DNA from 2 places in the Parafrankia sp. Ea1.12 genome. Region 2 is predicted to be linked to the other one. Evidence: riboswitches for the same ligand, from Rfam matches in the RefSeq annotation. Region 2 holds a riboswitch; the other holds the start of a gene.
What was found. A riboswitch is a leader RNA that binds a small molecule or an ion and turns the genes downstream of it on or off. The one in region 2 is predicted to bind S-adenosylmethionine.
Positions count from the first base shown of each region.

Region 1: it holds a riboswitch for S-adenosylmethionine, as region 2 does, so the genes downstream of both, thrC (threonine synthase) here and FMEAI12_RS02690 (aminotransferase class V-fold PLP-dependent enzyme) in region 2, are expected to answer to the same signal.

Region 1 covers NZ_UBIZ01000092.1:529-9,920, forward strand. Annotated here, with positions in the region: gene thrC (threonine synthase) at 238-1,515, opposite strand; SAM riboswitch class I at 1,523-1,642, opposite strand; gene FMEAI12_RS01510 (HAD hydrolase family protein) at 1,845-2,645, shown strand; gene FMEAI12_RS01515 (trehalose-6-phosphate synthase) at 2,764-4,287, shown strand; gene otsB (trehalose-phosphatase) at 4,382-5,269, opposite strand; gene FMEAI12_RS01525 (LytR C-terminal domain-containing protein) at 5,325-5,981, opposite strand; gene FMEAI12_RS39645 (DUF3263 domain-containing protein) at 5,991-6,620, opposite strand; gene FMEAI12_RS01535 (RNHCP domain-containing protein) at 6,861-7,316, shown strand; gene FMEAI12_RS01540 (Glu/Leu/Phe/Val dehydrogenase) at 7,261-8,517, opposite strand.
Region 2 covers NZ_UBIZ01000119.1:857-10,248, reverse strand. Annotated here, with positions in the region: gene FMEAI12_RS02720 (NUDIX hydrolase) at 1-17, opposite strand, end outside; gene FMEAI12_RS02715 (MerR family transcriptional regulator) at 606-1,061, shown strand; gene FMEAI12_RS02710 (MerR family transcriptional regulator) at 1,251-1,709, shown strand; gene FMEAI12_RS02705 (ATP-dependent Clp protease proteolytic subunit) at 1,955-2,677, shown strand; gene FMEAI12_RS02700 (ATP-dependent Clp protease proteolytic subunit) at 2,674-3,306, shown strand; gene FMEAI12_RS39440 (helix-turn-helix domain-containing protein) at 3,400-4,152, opposite strand; gene FMEAI12_RS02690 (aminotransferase class V-fold PLP-dependent enzyme) at 4,275-5,873, opposite strand; SAM riboswitch class IV at 5,910-6,023, opposite strand; gene FMEAI12_RS02685 (ATP-dependent RecD-like DNA helicase) at 6,186-8,420, opposite strand; gene FMEAI12_RS02680 (TetR/AcrR family transcriptional regulator) at 8,527-9,147, opposite strand; partial or broken gene FMEAI12_RS02675 (lysophospholipid acyltransferase family protein) at 9,237-9,392, shown strand, end outside.

The DNA.
Region 1 (9,392 bases), on a different contig from region 2:
TTCGGCCCGCGACCGGCCCACCACCGGTTCGGGCTGGTCCACCGCTGGGTTCGGCCGGGCCATCGCCCGGTGCGCCCGGGCCCCACCGGCCCGTTCCGCGGGAGGCCCCGCCACCGCTGCGCGAGAGCCCCGGGCGCTGCCGCTCCGTGGGCCCGGGTGTCACCGTTCTGCGGGCGCCCGGGAGCCGCGGTTTCGCGCGGGTCCGGGCGCCGACGCTTCGTCGGGGAGAGCGGGAGGCTAGTCGTCGCCGAGGCCGGCGGCCTCGAACGCGGAGAGCGAGGGCGGGATCGTGGCGGTGGGGCCACCTGTGGAGACCAGGGGGTCGAGGGTCTTCAGCCCGTCGCCGGTGTTGTAGATCACCGTCTCGACGTCCGGGTCGAGGAGGCCCTCGTTCAGCAGGCGGCGCAGGCAGGCGACGGTGACGCCGCCGGCGGTCTCCCCGAAGATCCCCTCGGTGCGGGCCAGGAGGCGGATGCCGTCCACGATCTCGTCGTCGGTGACGTCGGTGATGGCGCCGCCGGTGCGGCGGGCGACGTCGAGGGCGTAGGGGCCGTCCGCCGGGTTGCCGATCGACAGCGACTTGGCGATCGTCGACGGCTTCACCGGGGCGACCGTGTCGGCGCCGCGGGCGTAGGCGGCGGCGACGGGGTTGCAGCCGGCGGCCTGGGCGCCGAAGACCTTGTACGGGGTGGGCTCGACGAGCCCGAGGCGGCCGAGCTCGCCGAACGCCTTGTCGACCTTGGTCAGCAGGGAGCCGGAGGCGATCGGCACCACGACCTGGCCGGGGATGCGCCAGCCGAGCTGCTCGGCGACCTCGTAGCCGAGGGTCTTCGAGCCCTCCGCGTAGAACGGCCGGACGTTGACGTTGACGAACGCCCACTCGTACTCGCCGGCCAGCTCGCTGCACAGCCGGTTGACGTCGTCGTAGTTGCCCTTGATCGCGACGAGGGTGCCGCCGTACACGGCCGTCGACACGGTCTTGCCGGCTTCCAGGTCGTGCGGGACGAGCACGACCGAGCGCAGGCCGGCGGACGCGGCGTGGGCGGCGACGGACTGGGCGAGGTTCCCGGTGGACGCGCAGGCGACGGTGTGGAAGCCGAGCTCGCGGGCGGCGGTGAGGGCCACCGAGACGACCCGGTCCTTGAACGAGTGGGTCGGGTTCGCGCTGTCGTCCTTGACCCACAGGGTGCGCATGCCGAGCTCGGCGGCGAGGCGCTGGGCGGGTCGCAGCGGGGTCCAGCCGGCGTCGAGGGAGACGCGCCGTTCGGCGACGTGCCCGGCGGGCAGCAGGCCGACGTACCGCCACAGGTTGGACGGCCCGGCCTCGATCGACGCCCGGGTGACCTTGCGCAGCCGGTCCTCGTCGTAGGCGATCTCGAGCGGCGCGAAACACTCGACACAGACGTGGGTGGCCGACAGCGGGTAGGTGGCACCGCAGTGACGACAGGACAGCGAGACGGCGGGGTTGGCGGCGTCCGGGCTCGGGAGAGTGGCGCGCTCGGGCGCGAGAGTCATGCGGAACTCCTCATCTTTCCCGGGAGCCGGCTGCGTCCCGGGTCGGAATTAGCACCTGCCGCGCATGGATGCGACGGTGGTTGCCGGGGCTTCGCTGGGCCGTTCCCTCTGCCCCTCTGGATGAGCCAGATGAAGTTGTCTGTCCGTACTGTAGACCGCGTGCGGACAGGCGTGCACCGGAGTTCCGGCGGTTTGCCGTGTGCCACAGGTGCTTCGATGACACGTCCTGAGGTGGGCCGCGGTCGGGTCGAGGGGCCGTGTGCCCGCGTCACCTGGGCCGCTTGCCGCCGGCCGCGATCTCGCCGGACCGACACCAGGGAGCCCGAAGCGTGAGCGTTCGTGTGGTCTACACCGATCTCGACGGAACGATGGTCGGCCCGCGGGGCTGCTTCTTCCGGGCCGAGGGCGGCGACACCACCCTTGACCCCGCCCGCGCACTCGTCGACCTGCACGACGCGGACATCGCGCTGGTGCTGGTCTCCGGGCGGACGAGGCCGCAGCTCGTGGAGGCCGCCGGGATCTTCGGCGCCGACGGGTTCATCGGCGAGCTGGGCGCGATCATCGGATGGAACACCGGGCTCGACACCGAGATCCTGCGCGGCGCGATGCCCGACTCGTTCGAGCGGGTGCCGGAGAGCCTGCTCGACGAGCTGATCAAGCTGCACCCCGGCCGCCTGGAGCTGCACACCCCCTGGCACACCGGCCGCGAGGTGGACGTCATGCTGCGTGGCCGGATCGACGTCGCCGAGGTGGACGGCTGGCTGGCCGAGTCCGGTTTCGGCTGGCTGAGCATGCGCGACAACGGGCTCATCTCACCGGCGCACATGCCCGATCTAGGCGTGCACCCGCACGTCTACCACCTGGTGCCGGACGGCGTCAGCAAGGGCGACGCCGTCGCGCACGACCTCAAGCGGCGCGGGGTGGACCCGGCCGAGGCGATCGCCATCGGCGACTCCGCCAGTGATCTCGCGATGGCCCGTTCGGTGGGGCGGATGCACCTGGTGGCCAACGCGGTGCGCCACCCGGACATCGCCGCGCTGCTCCCGGCCTACGACAACGTGGTGGTCGAGGACGGCCCGCTCGGTGCAGGTTGGGCCACCGCGGTGCGCGCCGCGCTCGGCGCCGGCTGACCGCGGGCCCCGTCGCGGCGGCCCTGCCGGGCGGCATTCCGGCGGCGCGCACCCGCGGTGCTTGCGGGTGGCGCCCCGACAGGGCACTCGATGGCCTACGCTCCGCTGTGTGCGTCACATGCCGGGCATCGGGGAGTTCACGGCGCCCGGGAGCGAGTACCCGGCCCAGGCCGATCTGCTGATCGCGTCGAACCGGGGGCCGGTGTCGTTCGTCGTCGGCGACGACGGCCTGCTGCATCCCCGGCGCGGCGGCGGCGGTCTGGTCAGCGGCCTGGCCCAGGTCGTCCAGGACACGCCCGAGGACGGCCGGGAGATCGTCTGGGTCTGCGCGGCCCTCAGTGACGCCGACCGGCGGGCCGCCCGCTCCGCTCCGGGCGGCCGCATCGACCGCAGCGGCTACGACACCGGCGGCGCCTCGGTGCGGATGCTGGACCTCGACCGCGTGCTGTTCGACCGCGCCTACAACGCGGTCGCCAACCGGACGCTCTGGTTCGTCCTGCACCTGTTGCATGCGCCGGCGACGGAGCCGAGCTTCGGCGCGTCCTTCCGCAAGGACTGGGCCGCCTACGAGGCGTACAACGCGGCGTTCGCGGACGCGCTGGCCGAGCTGGCGGCGCCGGGGGCGTGCGTGCTCGTCCAGGACTACCACCTGACGCTGGTCCCCGCCCGGCTGCGCCAGATGCGGCCGGACCTGCGGATAGCCCATTTCAGCCATACGCCGTGGTCCCCGCCGGAGTACTTCCGGATGCTGCCCGACGACGTGTCCGCGGCGATCCTGCACGGCATGCTCGGGGCGGACCGGCTCGGCTTCCTCGCCCCGGCGTGGGCGGCGGCCTTCCGCGACTGCTGCGCCGAGATCCTCGGCGCCGAGGTGGTGGGCGACACCGTCACCGCCGGCGGGCGCACCGTGCGCACCAGCCTGTACCCCCTTGGAGTGGACGCCGCCGAGCTGCGGGACCGCGCCGCCCGCCCCGACGTCCGTGCCCGCGCGGCCGAGCTGCGCGAGCTGGCGGGGGGCTGCCGCCTGGTGGTCCGGGTCGACCGCACCGAGCTGTCCAAGAACATCGTCCGCGGCCTGGACGCCTACCGCGAGCTGCTCCGCTCGCACCCGGAGTGGCACGGTCGGGTCATGCACCTGGTGTGCGCCTACCCGTCCCGCCACGACCTGCCCGAGTACCGCGAGTACACGGCGGCCGTCCAGCGCCTCGCCGCCGAGATCGAGGACGAGTTCGGGACGGACACCTGGCTGCCGGTGCACCTGGAGATCAACGACGACTTCCCGCGCTCGCTGGCCGCCATGACGCTCGCGGACGTCCTCGTGGTGAACCCGATCCGGGACGGGATGAACCTCGTCGCCAAGGAGGGGATGGTGGTCTCGGCCGACGGCGGGGTCCTCGTCCTCTCCCGGGAGGCGGGGGCGTGCTCGCAGATGGGCGCCGACGCGGTCGTGGTGAACCCGTTCGACGTGACGGCCACCGCGGAGGCGATGCACACCGCGCTGGTCATGCCGGCGGCTGAGCGGCGCGAGCGGGCCCGGCGGCTGGCCGCCGTCGCCGGTGAGCTGCCGCCGCGGGCCTGGTTCCGGGCGCAGCTGGACGAGATCCGCGGCCACGCGCCGGCGGAACCGGACCGCGCCGGCTGATCCGGTTCCCCGGGCCGGGCCGGCCCCCGAGCCCGGTTCCCGGGTCAGGCCCCGAGCGGCCGTCCCGGGTCATGCCTCGAGTCGACGTCGCGGGTCAGGCGCCGAGGCGGTCGGCGAGTACCTCCAGCAGGGTGACCATGCCGGTCGGGCCGCTGACGACCAGATCCGCCCGCTCGCGCAGCACGTCGGGCACCTCCGGGCTGTCGCTGCACACGGTGATCGCGCCCAGGCCGCCGGCCCGCAGCTCGTCGACCGCCTCGAAGGCGGGGAGATCCCCGTAGTCGTCGCCGGCGACGAGGACGGACCGGGCCGCCCGCTCGGCGACGAGCCCGCGCAGGGCACGGCCCTTGTCGTGACCGGGCGGGCGCAGCTCCAGGACCCGCTTGCCCGGCGCCGCCTCGAGCCCGTGCTCCTCGGCGAGCCTGGTCAGCGCCGGGGTGAGCGCCGCCAGCGCGGCGTCGGGGTCGGCGGTCCGCCGCACGTGGACGACCAGCGCGTGCCGCTTGTCCTCGACCGACGTCCCGGCCGGGGCGTCGTGCAGTGCGTCTGGCAGGGCCGAGCGCAGCGCCTCCACCCCGGGCAGTGGTTCCGGGGCGGTGGTCTGCCGGGTCTCGGCGTCCCACCGCTGCAGCCCGTACTGGCCGAGGACGAGCAGGTGCCCGAGATCGGTGAACCGCTCCACCCCGGTGAGCTCGAGGACGGCGTCCACCGGCCGGCCGGTGATGATCGCGACGGTGCCGACGCGGCGGGAGATCCGCCCCAGCGCGGCCATCGCGCCGGGCGCGGGCACCGCGTCGGAGGGCCGGGAGACGATCGGGGCGAGGGTGCCGTCGTAGTCGAGGGCGACGAGCGCCTTGTCCGGCGTCGTCAGCAGGGCGGCCAGGCCGGCGCCGCCGGCCAGGGTGCGCGGGGCGGGGGCAGGCTCGGCGGTGGCGTGGGCACCCGCGGGAGCGGGCGGCGAGGGCGCGGAGGAGTCGGTCACGATCCCTTCCCGGTCACGTCGTTTGTGAGGGATGGTGGCTGCTGGTGGGCCGTTGTCAGGGCTGGTCGTCGGTCGGGAAGTCACGGGTGACGACCAGGATCAGGGTGTCGGTCTCGATGATCCTCGTTTCTGCGCGGGGCACCATGCGCTCGACGCCGGGAACCGTCTCGAGCAGGGTGCGCGCGGCGTCGGCGTCCTCGGGATCGTAGAAGACGGTCGAAACCGGCACGTTGTACTGGCCCAGGTAGTTGCCGACCCGTTCGACCCGGAAGCCGGCCGCCTCCACCCGGTTGGCGGCGCTGTCCGCGAGACCCGCGATCCGGGAGTTGTTCAGCACGACGACGGGCGCGAAGACCTTCGGCGCCCCGGTGGCCGGGGCCGCGGGTGGCTGCGCCGGGGCGGATTGCGGCGTCGGCGACGGCCGCGGGCCGGGTGTCGGGCTGGGCGACCGGCTCGGGGTCGCCCGCTCCGACGGCGTCGGGCTGGAGGAGTCCTCGGGGCGGTCTGCGCCCTGCGCCGGCTCGCCCGAGGGGGCGGCGGGCTCGCCGGTCACCGCCGGGGCGGCGCCGTCGTCGGAGTCGCCGGACCCGTTGAACAGGTTCACCAGCAGAATTCCGGCCAGTACGGCCAGCACGGCCACCAGGGCGGCACCTGCCATGCGCAGGCGGTCACCACCCGGGTGTCGGGAGAAGTCGTGGGAGCCTCTGGGCACGGGCTCTCCTCAGGCGTCGTCGGAACCGTCGTCGCCGGGCTCACCGGCGTCGTCCACATGACCGGCGCGGGCGCGCCGGCGTTGCTCGCGCAGCCGCCGCAGTCGGCGGACGAGCATCGGGTCGGCGGCCAGCGCGGCCGGCGAGTCGATCAGAACGTTCAGGATCTGGTAGTAACGGGTTGACGACAGGCCGAACTCCGCCCGGATGGCGGCCTCCTTGGCGCCGGGATAGCGCCACCACTGGCTTTCGAAGGCGAGGACCCGGGCTTCCCGTTCCGTCAGCCCGTTGGCGCCGCGCCCGTTCTCGCCGGAGCCACCCTCGCCGCCGCCGGTCGCGCTCCCGCCTGCCGCCGCCTGGCTGGGCCCGGAGTTTTCCGGCCCTGAACCGGTTGGCCTGGAACCTGCGGGCCCTGGATCCGCGGGTCTGGATCCGGTGGGCCCGTGACCTACGGGTCCGGCGCTGGTGGGCCTGGAGTTCGCAGGCCCGGAACCCGCGGGCCTGGTGCCGGCGGGGCCGGAGCCGCCTGGGCCGGTGTGGCCGCCGGGGCCCGTGTCCGCGGAGCCGCTCCGCCCCGGGCGCGGCGACGAGGCCGGGCCCGGGACACTTCGGCGCCGGGCCTCGGCATGGGCGGCGTCCACGCTGGGACCTCCTTGTGGGCAGCCTCGCTACGGAGGCGCTCAAGCGGGCGTACGCGCACCACGGTCGCGTGGTCGCCGCCCACTATTTCACCCTGTGCGTCCGACATCCCCGTTCGTTCCCGGGACACACCCTGGCGCGTCGGTCACGCTGCCCCCGCACGGACCCGTCCGGTGGCACGGAGCCCGTCCGGTGGCGCCCGGGCCGGGCGGCCCGGGCGCGCCCTGCCCTACCGTTGAACTGTGCAACCGCCTGAGGACGGGCCCGGTGCCGCCCGGGGCGCCGACGACGGCCGCCGGTTCGCCCGGACGCCGGAGGACTTCGCGTGCCTGGTGTGCGGCGCCACCGTGCGCGGCGACGGGTACACGAACCACTGCCCGGCCTGCCTCTGGTCGCGGCATGTCGACGTCAACCCCGGCGACCGCGCGGCGCCGTGCCGCGGGCTGATGCGTCCTGTCGGGGTGGAGATGCGTGCGCGCGAGACCGTCCTGACTCACCGCTGCGAGAGCTGCGGGCACCTGCGGCGCAACCGGACCTCGCCCGCCGACGCCGAGTCCGCGCTGTTCGCGCTGGCCGCCCGGGTCGCGGACGAGGTGAGCCTGCGGGGCCCGGGCGACGCCGGCCTCAGGGGTGGGGCGGCCGTCAGGGGTACAGGCCGCGGGTCCGGTGCGCCTCGGCGACGCGGGCGACCCCGATGATGTGGGCGGCCGTCCGCAGGCTCACCCGCCGTTCGCGGGCCAGCGCCGACACCTCCTGGTAGGACCGCTGCATGAGAGCGCGCAGCCGGTCGTTGACCTGGTCCTCGGTCCAGAAGTACGCCTGGATGTCCTGCACCCACTCGAAGTAGGAGACGGCGACCCCGCCGCCGTTGGCGAGGATGTCGGGGACGATCACCGTCCCCTTGCCCGTCAGGACGTGGTCCGCCTCGGCGGTTACCGGCCCGTTCGCGCCCTCGACGATCAGCGGTGCCCGGACGCGGTCCGCGTTGCCGATGTTGATGACCCCCTCCAAGGCGGCGGGGACGAGCATGTCGACGTTCAGCTCGAGCAGCTCGGTGTTGGTGATCGTGTCGGTGCCCGGGTAGCCGACGACGGTGTCGGCCCCGCGGGCCAGGTGGCGGATCAGCGCGGACGGGTTCAGCCCCGCCCGGTTGTGGATGCCGCCCTTCACGTCCGACACCGCGACCAGCCGGCAGCCGGCGTCGTGCAGGTACTGGGCGGCCAGGGCGCCCACCTTGCCGAACCCCTGGACGGCGACCGTGGTCTCCCGAGGGTCCCGGCCGAGCTCGCGCAGCGCGGCGAACGCGGCGAGCTGGACCCCGCGGCTGGTCGCCCCGGCACGCCCGGCGGACCCCCCGATGGACAGCGGCTTGCCCGTGACGACTCCCGGGGCGGTGTGGCCGGTGTGCGTCGAGTAGGTGTCCATGATCCAGGCCATGGTCTGCTCGTCGGTGCCGACGTCCGGGGCCGGGATGTCCTTGTCCGGCCCGATCAGGGGGACGAGCTCGGCGGCGTACCGGCGGGTCATCCGCTCCCGCTCCTGCCGGGAGAGCAGCCCGGGCTCGACCGCGATGCCGCCCTTCGCGCCGCCGTAGGGGATCCCCATCAGCGCGCACTTCCACGTCATCCACATGGCCAGCGCCTTGACCTCGTCCAGGTCGCAGGCCGGGTGGTAGCGCAGCCCGCCCTTGGCCGGCCCGCGGGCGAGGTTGTGCTGAACGCGGTAGCCGGACAGGACGAGCAGCTGCCCGTCGTCCCGCAGCAGCGGGACGGAGACGGTGATCGACCGCCGCGGCGTGCGCAGCAGGTCGTGCATGCCGTCGTCGAGACCCAGGTGCTGGGCCGCGTCGGCGAGCTGCACGCACGCCGTGTCCCAGGCGGAGCCGGTCCCGAGGATCACAGAACACCTCCGCGGCGCGTCCGGCCACCCGTAACGCGCGGAGCGCGCCGTCGGGCTCCGCGCTCACGGGCGCAAATGCGCACCGTGGAGTGACTCCTGCTGTCGGTAGCAGGTACGTGGGCTCGAGGCACGTAACCGCTCGTGTGACGCTAGGTTGCGCAGCGTACTCGCATGGCTACGACTGTCCCACGTCGGTACCGCGCTCGCCGCCGCGACCGGTACCTTCCGGGGATCGTGAACAGCGCGGGAGTAGCAGGTCCGGCAGGACGGGCGCGCGGCCCGGCACGCTGGTACGCGGCCCTGCGAGGACGGCCGCTGGTCGTCCGGTGGGTCGTCAGCCGGGCCCTGCTGCTCACCCTGGCGCTGGCCGGCCAGGTGTTCGGCGCGCAGCAGAGCGTTCTCGGTGATGTCGATCTCTACCGGGAGTGGGGCCACACGCTCGTCGGTGACGGGACGGTGCCCGGGGACGAGAAATGGCAGTACCCGCCGGGCGCGGCGGTCGTCCTGGCGCTGCCCGCGGTGCCGCGCGAGCTGGCCGGCGTCCCGTATGAGGTGTCCTTCTACCTGCTGATGCTCGTCGTGGACGCGGTGCTCACCCGGGCGCTGGCCCGCCGCTCACCCGCGGCAGCCCGGTACTGGCTGCTGGCCACGCTCGCCCTCGGCCCGGTGATGCTGACCCGGTTCGACCTGGTGCCGGCGGCCGCGGCGCTGGCCGCGGTCCTCGCCCTGGACGGCTCCGCGCCCGGTGGCACCCATGGCTCCGGTGACGCTGAGCCTCCTGATGGCGCTGGTCGGCCGGGGCACTCCCGGCGCCTCCGCCCGTTCAGTTTTTTCGGTGCGCTTGGTTCACTCGGTCGTTTCGGTGGCTGGGTGGC
Region 2 (9,392 bases):
TCGTTGGTGATGCTCACGGCTGCCGCCTACCTCCACTCGTCGCCGACGGCGGGCGCGCCGCGCCGGCCGCCGCCGGTCGGGCCGTCCGCGCGGTGACGGCGCCGTGGAGACCCCCGGCACCGACATGTCGAGTCTGACCGATCGCGCGCGCGTTCGGGTGCCGACACCCACGTGTACATCCCAGTGCGTCATGCCCGCCACATCGTCAGCGTGCGTCCGATGTCGGCAGGACGACAATCACCGGTATGACCCGACGGTAAAGCGACTTAACCCGACAATGAGCCGGCGATCACCTGGCAATCGACCGGTGGGGCGCCGGCGCGCCTTTACTCAGGAGCCACCCGGCCCGCCCGCACGGACACCGGACCGTCACGATCCGCATAGGAGCGATGACCCTGCAGCGCGGGTAGACCCTCCCCCGACACCGGCGCCGGGCGCGGACATCGCCTGTCGGGCCGATTTCCGCCCCGGTCTGCGACGTCGTACAGTGCTCCGTACCAATGGCACAGTCTATGCAGACGTGTTCGGGAGTCACCCCGTTCGGCCACCGGTTCGCGCCGCGGCCCACGGTTCCCGACCCTGACGTAAGGGTAGCTTTGTCGACGATGCGCAGGGACGAATCCCTCCCCAGCCTGATCCGACGCAACACCCTCCAGATCGGAGAGGTGGCCGAGCGGGTGGGATTGTCGCTGCGAACGGTGCGCTACTACGAGGAGGCCGGGCTTCTGGTACCGGCCGGCCGGACGCCCGGCGGATTCCGTCTTTATAACGATGACGCCGTCAGCCGGCTCCTCGTCATCCGGAAGATGAAGCCGCTCGGTTTCACCCTGGACGAGATGCGGTCGCTGCTCGCCGTCCGCGACGAGCTGGCCGACCCGGAACTGACCCCCGAGCGGCGGGCCGAGCTGCGCGAGCGGCTGCGGACCTGGGTCGCCCTGGCCGAAGAGAAACTGGCGACGCTGCGTGAGCAGGCCGGCGTCGCCGAGGACTTCGTCGTCGGCCTGCACGGCGACGTCGAACGGTCACGCTCGGAGGAGCGGACCGATCACCCGGAGCGGTGAACCGCCCCGGCGCTGAGCCACGCCGTACGCGGACCACCGCGAACGCCGCCGCGTACGCGGGCCGCCGCCCGTCCGCAATATGCTGGTCACGAACCCGCCTACGGGAGTGTCGCGCCGAGATCCGCCCAGCCGACACGGTTCCGCTCGCGCCACCGTCACCTCGCCCGTGATACCGACGTAAGGGTCGAATTGTCCACGACAGGCAACATCACCTCTTCCTCAGCCCGCCGCGGCGTCTACGAGATCGGAGAGGTCGCCACCCTGGTCGCGCTCTCCCTGCGGACGGTCCGCTTCTACGAGGAAGCTGGCCTGCTCGTGGCCGTCGGGGAGAGCCCCGGTGGCTATCCGCTCTACGACGACGACGCTCTGGATCGTTTCCTTCTCATCAAGAAGATGAAGCCGCTGGGTTTCACCCTCGAGGAGATGCGGGCGCTGCTCGGCCTGCGCGAGGAGATCGACCGGGAGGGCCTCGCCCGCGAGCGGCGCGAGGAGCTCCAGGAGCGGCTGGCGACCTGGGTCAGCCTCGCCGAGGAGAAGCTGGCCTCGCTGCAGGAGCAGGTCCGTGTCGCCGAGGACTTCATGGTCACGCTGCACGACGACACCGCCCGGGCCCGGCTGCGCTTCGACATCGATCCGGACGCCTTCTAGGCAGGGCCGTCCCGGCGATCGGGCGTCCTGCGATCGAGTGCTCCCGGAGCACCTTTGCCCGGTAGCGGGCGGCCGCCGGGGACGGGCGCGTCGGATCCCCGGCGCCCGCTCCGGCGCTCTGCCGTGGGCAGATCTGCCACGGGCAGACCGGCCGTCCGACGGCCCGTTTCTCGGCGACGCTGGCCTGGCCGGCCACTTCGTTCGATCCCCACACCCCGTCGGGCCGGCGGGAGGTCACGCGCACCATGAATGCCCTGTATCAGCCGCGGCACAGCCGGCCACACCGCCCACGCGCCGGTACCGACATCGGCACCGGCATCGGCACCGGCCAGTACGGCGAGGCCCCGGGGACGGCGGCCGGCCCGTTCGAGGACCAGGTGTTCCACCGGCTCCTCCAGAACCGGATCGTCTTCCTCGGCTCGGTGGTCGAGGACACCGTCGCCAACGCGATCTGCGCGAAGCTGCTCCTTCTCGCCAGTGACGATCCGTCCGCGGACATTCACCTGTACATCAATTCGCCGGGTGGGTCGGTCAGCGCGGGAATGGCCATCTACGACACGATGCAGTACATCGCGAACGACGTGGCGACCGTCGCGCTGGGATTCGCCGGGTCGATGGGTCAGTTCCTGCTCTCCTCCGGGGCGCCCGGAAAGCGGTTCGCACTGCCCCATTCCCGGGTGATGATGCACCAGCCGTCCGGTGGGATCGGCGGGACCGCGACCGACATCGCGATCCAGGCGGAGCAGCTCCTGTTCACCAAGCGGCTGATCCAGGAACGCATCGCCGAGCACACCGGACAGCCCGTCGAGCGGATCGAGGCGGATTCCGACCGTGACCGCTGGTTCACCGCCGAGGAGGCCCGGGACTACGGCCTGGTCGACCGGGTGATCGCTCGGGTCGACCAGGTCGCCCCGGACGCGAACAGCCGGGCAGCCGGCGGCGGTGACAGCCGGGTGGCCCTCCGATGACCCCGGCCCCGATGGCCGCGTCCGCGCGGTACGTGCTGCCGAACGTCGTCGAGCGCACCCCCCGCGGCGAATACTCGATGGACCCGTACTCGAAGCTGCTCCGTGAACGGATCATCTTCCTCGGCACGCAGATCGACGACACCTCCGCCAACGACGTGATGGCGCAGCTCCTCTTCCTGGAGGGTGAGGATCCCGACCGGGACATCTCGATCTACATCAACTCGCCCGGCGGATCGCTCACCGCGCTCACCGCGATCTACGACACGATCTGCTTCGTGCGGCCCGAGGTGGCCACGGTGTGCATGGGCCAGGCCGCGTCCGCGGCGGCGATCCTGCTCGCCGCGGGCGCTCCGGGGAAGCGCGTCGCGCTGCCGAACAGCCGGATCCTGATCCACCAGCCCTCGGCGCAGGGCGAGGGCCAGTCGAGCGACCTGGAGATCCAGGCCCGGGAGGTGCTGCGGCTGCGCGCGTTGATGGAGCGGATACTCGCCGAGCACACCGGGCGGGCCGAACACGAGATCCGACGGGACGTCGAACGCGACACGATCCTCACCGCCGAGCAGGCGCGGCAGTACGGGATCGTGGACGAGGTCGTCGCCAGCCGAAAGGTCCGCCGCGTGCCGGCCTGAGCCAGCCCGGCACCGCGGGGCGGTCGGGTGGACGCCGGGGCGGAGCCACGCGGCGGGGCGATCGTCGGCGCGGAGAGCCGCGGCGGGCTCAGGTCAGCGGACGCGCTGAGCGTGCGCCGTCGTCCCCACCGCCCCGTGCGTCGTGGGGAGCGCACCGACCGACTGGACGGCCCAGCACGAACGGCGGCGCACGAGAGCACCCGGGTGGGCCGGCGGACGCCCCGGACCCGGCCGGGCGGCGAGCCGGATCGTGGCCCCTCGACGGCGGTGGCCCGGAACCCGGCGGACCGCCCGGCCACGCCGGGCGACAACGAGATGGACGCTCACCGAGGCGCGCACCGCACCGACTCCGGCATCCGGCCCGCCGAGCGCCACGGAACCGAGCGTCGCGGACGGATGGACCGTCATCACGTGCGCCGTGGCCGGCGTTCCCGCGACGACATCCAGGTCGGCCGCGGCCGTCGCTCCCCGGGCCCCGGGAGAGGCGGTGGGGGTGGCGGTCGTCAGCGGCAGCGGCTCGTAGCGGACCAGCTCGGCCATCACCTCGGCGAGGAGGTCGACCAGTCTGATGTTGAGCGCCCGGCAGATCGCGGCCAGTACCTCCGAGGAGGCCTCCTTGCGACCGCGTTCCACCTCCGAGAGGTAGGGCATGGAGACCTGCGCGGCCTCGGCGACGTCCCGCAACGTGCGGCCCTGCGCCTGGCGGAGCCGACGCAGCACCCCACCGATCAGCCTGCGCAGCGGCGGCGCGACCGGCTCCACAGGCGGGCCGGCGCTCTCGGGCCGGTAGCCGGCAGCCCGTGTCGGAGCGACACCGCCACCCGCGGCCGCCGTTCCGGCGATCATCGTCAAGCCCGCCACCTCCTAGCGCGACAGTGCCCCGTGCGAAGCGTACGCGGGCAGCCGGGCCCGGACGACGGACATCCGCGAGTCCGCACCATGACGAGAACATCCGCGCCCGTGTCGGCTCAGGTCCCGCAGGGGCTGGAGTACGCGGGCAGGCCGACGCTGTCGTACGCGTGGCCCGGCGCGGGCACACGACCGCGGACGTGACCGGCCGCCATGTGCTCGGCGACCCAGGGCGGCAGCGCGCGACCGTCCGCTGCCGGAGCCCAGCCTCCGTCACCCAGGTCGCGGTACTGCTGGCGCGGCCCGCGGCCGACGAGCTCCGCCAGCCCGGCCAGCAGCCTGTCGACGTCGGCACTCGTCGAGCTGATGCCGACACTCGCGCGGATCGCGCCGCCCTCGGCTCCGAGCCGCCCCAGCAGCGGATGCGCGCAGAAGCGTCCGGCGCGTACCCCGACGCCGTGCTCGGCGGAGAGGACGGCGGCGACGTACCCGGGATCGCGCCCGGCGACCGAGAAGGTGACGACCCCGACGGGCCCCGTGGCCAGGGTCCCGTCCGGGCCCTCGCCTCCGGCAGCCCCGGCATCGACAGCCTCGCCTCCGGCGGCAGCGCCACCGGCAGCCCCGTCTCCGGCGGCCTCGCCAGCGGCGGGATCGTCTCCGTCGGCCCACAGGGAGTGGATGGTGACCCCCTCGATCCCGCGCAGCCCGTCCACCAGGCGGCGGCGCAGCAGGTCCTCGTGCTGGTGCAGGTCGCGGGCGTCGAGCGCACCCAGCAGCCGGCAGGCGGCCGCGATCGCCGTCGCGCCGAGGAGGTTGGGGCTGCCGGCCTCGTGCCGGGCCGGGCCGTCCGCCCAGGCCACGGCGGAGCTGGTCACCTCACGCACGGCGCCCCCGCCGGCGAGATAGGGCGGGGCCGCCGCCAGCCAGTCCGGACGTCCGACGAGCACGCCGGCGCCGAACGGCGCGTACAGCTTGTGCCCGGAGAACGCGAGGTAGTCGATGCCGAGCGCGGCCATGTCGACCCGACGGTGCGGGACGAGCTGGGCGCCGTCCACGAAGACCCGCGCGCCGGCCGCGCGCGCCAGCCGGACGATCTCGGCGAGCGGCGGCACCTCGCCGGTGACGTTGGACGCGCCGGTCACCGCGACGAGCGAGGTCGGTGCCGTGTCCAGGGCGGTGGCGAGCGCGCGCAGCGTGTCGGCGCGGGTGGGCGCGGCGGGCACCCACCGGCAGCCCGGCCGGGACCGCCACGGGAGAAGGTTCGCGTGATGCTCCAGGTCGAACACGACGACCCCGCCGGGCACGGCGTGGCTTGGGTCGGACGTCCGCGCCGGGTCGGGCGGCTGCGGCGGGAGGCAGCGGGCGAGCAGGTTCACCGAGTCGGTGGTGTTCCGGGTGAAGATCACGACGTCGTCCGGGCGGCCGCCGACGAACGTGCGCACGGCGTCGCGGGCCCCCTCGTAGAGCGCGGTGCAGACCGCGGAGGAGTAGCCGGTTCCGCGGTGCACGCTCGCCGAGTACGGCAGGACGCGCTCGACGTGCTCGGCGACCCCGCGCAGGCAGGGGGCGCTGGCGGCCTGGTCGAGATTGGCGTACGGGACCTCGCGTCCGTCGGCGAGCGGAACGGGGAGGCTGGCCCCCACCACGTCGAGCAGCGCGCCGACGGCGGGCCCTTCCCGATCAACGTCGGGAGACGTGGTGGCATACGAAAAGGACACGACGAAGCCTCCTTGGGCCCCGGTGGACCCAGAGGGGGTCCGCACTTGCCGACGGCGGGTTCGCCGCGGGCCTGGTCACACCCGGGGCACCCCACCGCGGAGGAGGGTTGCCGGCCAGCAAGCCGGGGCTTGACGCTGGCGCTCAGGACCTGGCGAAAACTGTAGCAGCCCGTGCCGGACGGACACCGCAGAGACACCGAGACCGGGCCGAAATACCCGGAACATCCAGCAGACGGCGAATCGCGCGCTTCGACCGCGAGCCGCGAGCCGCGAGCCGCGAGCCGCGAGCCGCGAGCCGCGAGCCGCGGAAAATTATCCGGAGCGCCCGGCGGACTGCAGGCGGTGCGCGAGCGCGGTGTGGCGCTGCCCGTGGCCGGCCGAGCGGACCGCCTGCCCGATGGCCCGGCGCGAGCCGACCAGGACCACCAGCTTCTTCGCCCGCGTCACCGCGGTGTACAGCAGGTTGCGCTGCAGCATCATCCATGCGCTGGTCGTCAGCGGGATGACCACGGCCGGGTACTCGCTGCCCTGCGAACGGTGGATCGTCACCGCGTAGGCGTGGGTCAGCTCGTCGAGCTCGGTGAACTCGTAGTCGACGTCCTCGTCCTCGTCGGTGCGGACGGTCAGGGTCTGGCTGTCGTTGTCGAGCGCGGTGACCACCCCGAGCGTCCCGTTGAACACCCCGTTCGCGCCCTTGTCGTAGTTGTTGCGCACCTGGGTGACCTTGTCGCCGACCCGGAACACCCGGCCGCCGAAGCGGCGCTCGGGGCGGTCCGGCAGGCTCGGCGTGAGTGCCTCCTGCAGCGCGATGTTGAGCGCCCCGGCGCCGGCCGGGCCGCGGTGCATCGGCGCGAGCACCTGGATGTCGCGCCGCGGGTCGAGGCCGAACTTGGCCGGGATCCGCCGCGCCACCACCTCCGCGGTGATCCGGGCGGCATCCTCGGCCTCCTCTGCGACGAAGAGGAAGAAGTCGTCCAGGCCGCGCACCAGCGGATGGTCCCCGCGGTTGATGCGGTGCGCGTTGGTCACCACGCCCGACTCGCTGGCCTGGCGGAACACCTGGGTCAGCCGCACGTGCGGGATCGGCGTGCCGGTGGTGAGCAGATCACGCAGCACCTGCCCGGCGCCGACGGAGGGAAGCTGGTCGACGTCGCCGACCAGCAGCAGGTGCCCGCCCGGCGGGACGGCCTTGACCAGCTTGTTCATCAGCAGCAGGTCGACCATGGACGCCTCGTCCACCACGACGAGGTCGGCGTCGAGCGGGCGGTCCCGGTCGTAGGCGGCGTCGCCGCCGGGACGCAGCTCGAGCAGCCGGTGCACCGTCGACGCCTCGTGGCCGGTCAGCTCGGCGAGCCGCTTGGCGGCCCGTCCGGTCGGGGCGGTGAGGACGACCTTCGCCCGCCGGGCGCGGGCCAGCTCGACGACCGAGCGCACCGTGAAGCTCTTCCCGCAGCCGGGCCCGCCGGTCAGCACCGCCACCCGGGAGGTGAGAGCGAGGGTGACCGCCTCGCGCTGCGCCGCCGCCAGCTCGGTCCCGGTACGGGTGTGCAGCCAGCCGAGCGCCTTCTCCCAGTCAACGGCGGCGAACGCGGCGAGGCGGTCCTCGTCGGCCCGCAGCAGGCGCAGCAGCTGCCCCGCGACGGAGATCTCGGCGCGGTGGAACGGGACGAGGTACACCGCGGCGACCGGCTGCTCCGGGTCCTCGCCGGGGACCTCCTCGCGCACCACCCCCTCCTCGGTGATCAGCTCGCCGAGCCCCTCGATCACCGCGCCGGTGTCGACGCCGAGGATGCGCACGGCGTCGGCGATCAGCCGGGTCTCGGGCAGGAAGCAGTGGCCGCTGTCGGTGGCCTCGGAAAGGGTGAACGCGAGGCCGGCCTTGATGCGCTGCGGGCTGTCGTGTGGGATGCCGACCGCCTGCGCGATGGTGTCCGCGGTGCGGAACCCGATGCCCCACACGTCGGCGGCCAGCCGGTAGGGCTCGGTGCGCACCACCCCGATCGAGGCGTCCCCGTACTGCTTGTAGATCTTGATCGCCAGCGAGGTGGAGACGCCCACGCCCTGCAGGAAGACCATGACCTCCTTGATGGCCTTCTGTTCCTCCCAGGCCGCGGCGATCGCCTTCGTCCGCTTGGGGCCGAGACCCGGTACCTCGATGAGCCGCGCCGGCTCGGTCTCGATGACGTCCAGCGCGTCGACGCCGAAGTGCTCGACGATGCGCTCGGCGAACCGGGGCCCGATCCCCTTGACCAGGCCTGATCCGAGGTACCGCTGGATGCCCTGGACGGTGGCCGGCAGGACGGTGGTGTAGTCCTCGACCTGGAACTGGCGGCCGTACTGAGGATGCGAGCCCCACCGCCCGCGCATCCGCAGCGACTCGCCGGGCTGGGCGCCGAGCAGCGCGCCGACGACCGTCAGCAGGTCCGCGCCGCGGCCCGTGTCGACCCGGGCGACCGTGTAGCCGGTCTCCTCGTTGGCGTACGTGATCCGTTCGAGGACGGCCTCGAGCACGGCGAGCTGGAACGGCGCGGCGGCGGGTCGGGACACGGCTGGTCACTCCGGGGCTTCGGCAATCCGGGCTTCGGCGATCGCCCGTGGCATGTCGGGAATCCGGCCATCCTCGCTCACAGTGTCGACGCCGGCAGCAGGCGGATCAGTGCGGCCCCGCGTCCGGGCACAGGTGGACACCGATCGCCTCGACGACCAGCTCGGTGGGATCGGGTGATGCGGTGACCAGCCCCAGGCTCTCGTTGGCCGCGAGCACGGCGATGCCGTGCAGGTGCGTCCACGCCAGCAGTGCCCGCCTGCGCACCTGCTCCGGCGCGCCCGCGCCCGCTCCGGCGGGCAGCGCGGGCAGCGCGGCCCGGACGAGATCGGTCCAGGCGTCGAACAGCGGCAGGCTCCGCTCACGGAGGTTCTCCCCCGACCCGACCAGGATGTCGTGCCGGAACATCAGCTCGAACATGGCGGGCCGCTCGCGAGCAAAGCGGACGTACGCGGACCCGGCGTCGACGACGCACTCGTGCGGGGAGGCTCCGGCCGCCTCGCCGGCCGCCCGGACCCCGGCCAGACGGGAGGCGAGATCGGCCAGACCCTCGGCCGCGATCGCCGCGAGCAGCGCCGCGTGGGTGGGGAAGTGCCGCCGGGGCGCGCCGTGTGAGACACCCGCCTGCCGCGCGATCGCCCGCAGGCTGACGGCGGCCAGCCCACCCTCGTCGAGCATCGCCGTGCCCACCTCGACCAGCCGGCGCCGCAGCGCCCCTTCACCCGCCACGTAGGCAGTGTCTACCATCCCCGAAGTAGACAGTGTCTACTCGGCGGGACGCCGCCCGCCGGCCGGATGGACCAGGAGGGCGCGGGCGCATGGCGTACTGGCTGATCAAGGTGCTGGTGGTGGGGCCGCTGCTCGGCCTGCTGGGACGTCCGGCCGTCACCGGCGCGGAGCACATCCCGCGGCATGGGCCGGTCATCCTGGCCGGCAACCACCTGGCCGTGGCCGACTCGTTCTTCCTCGTCCGC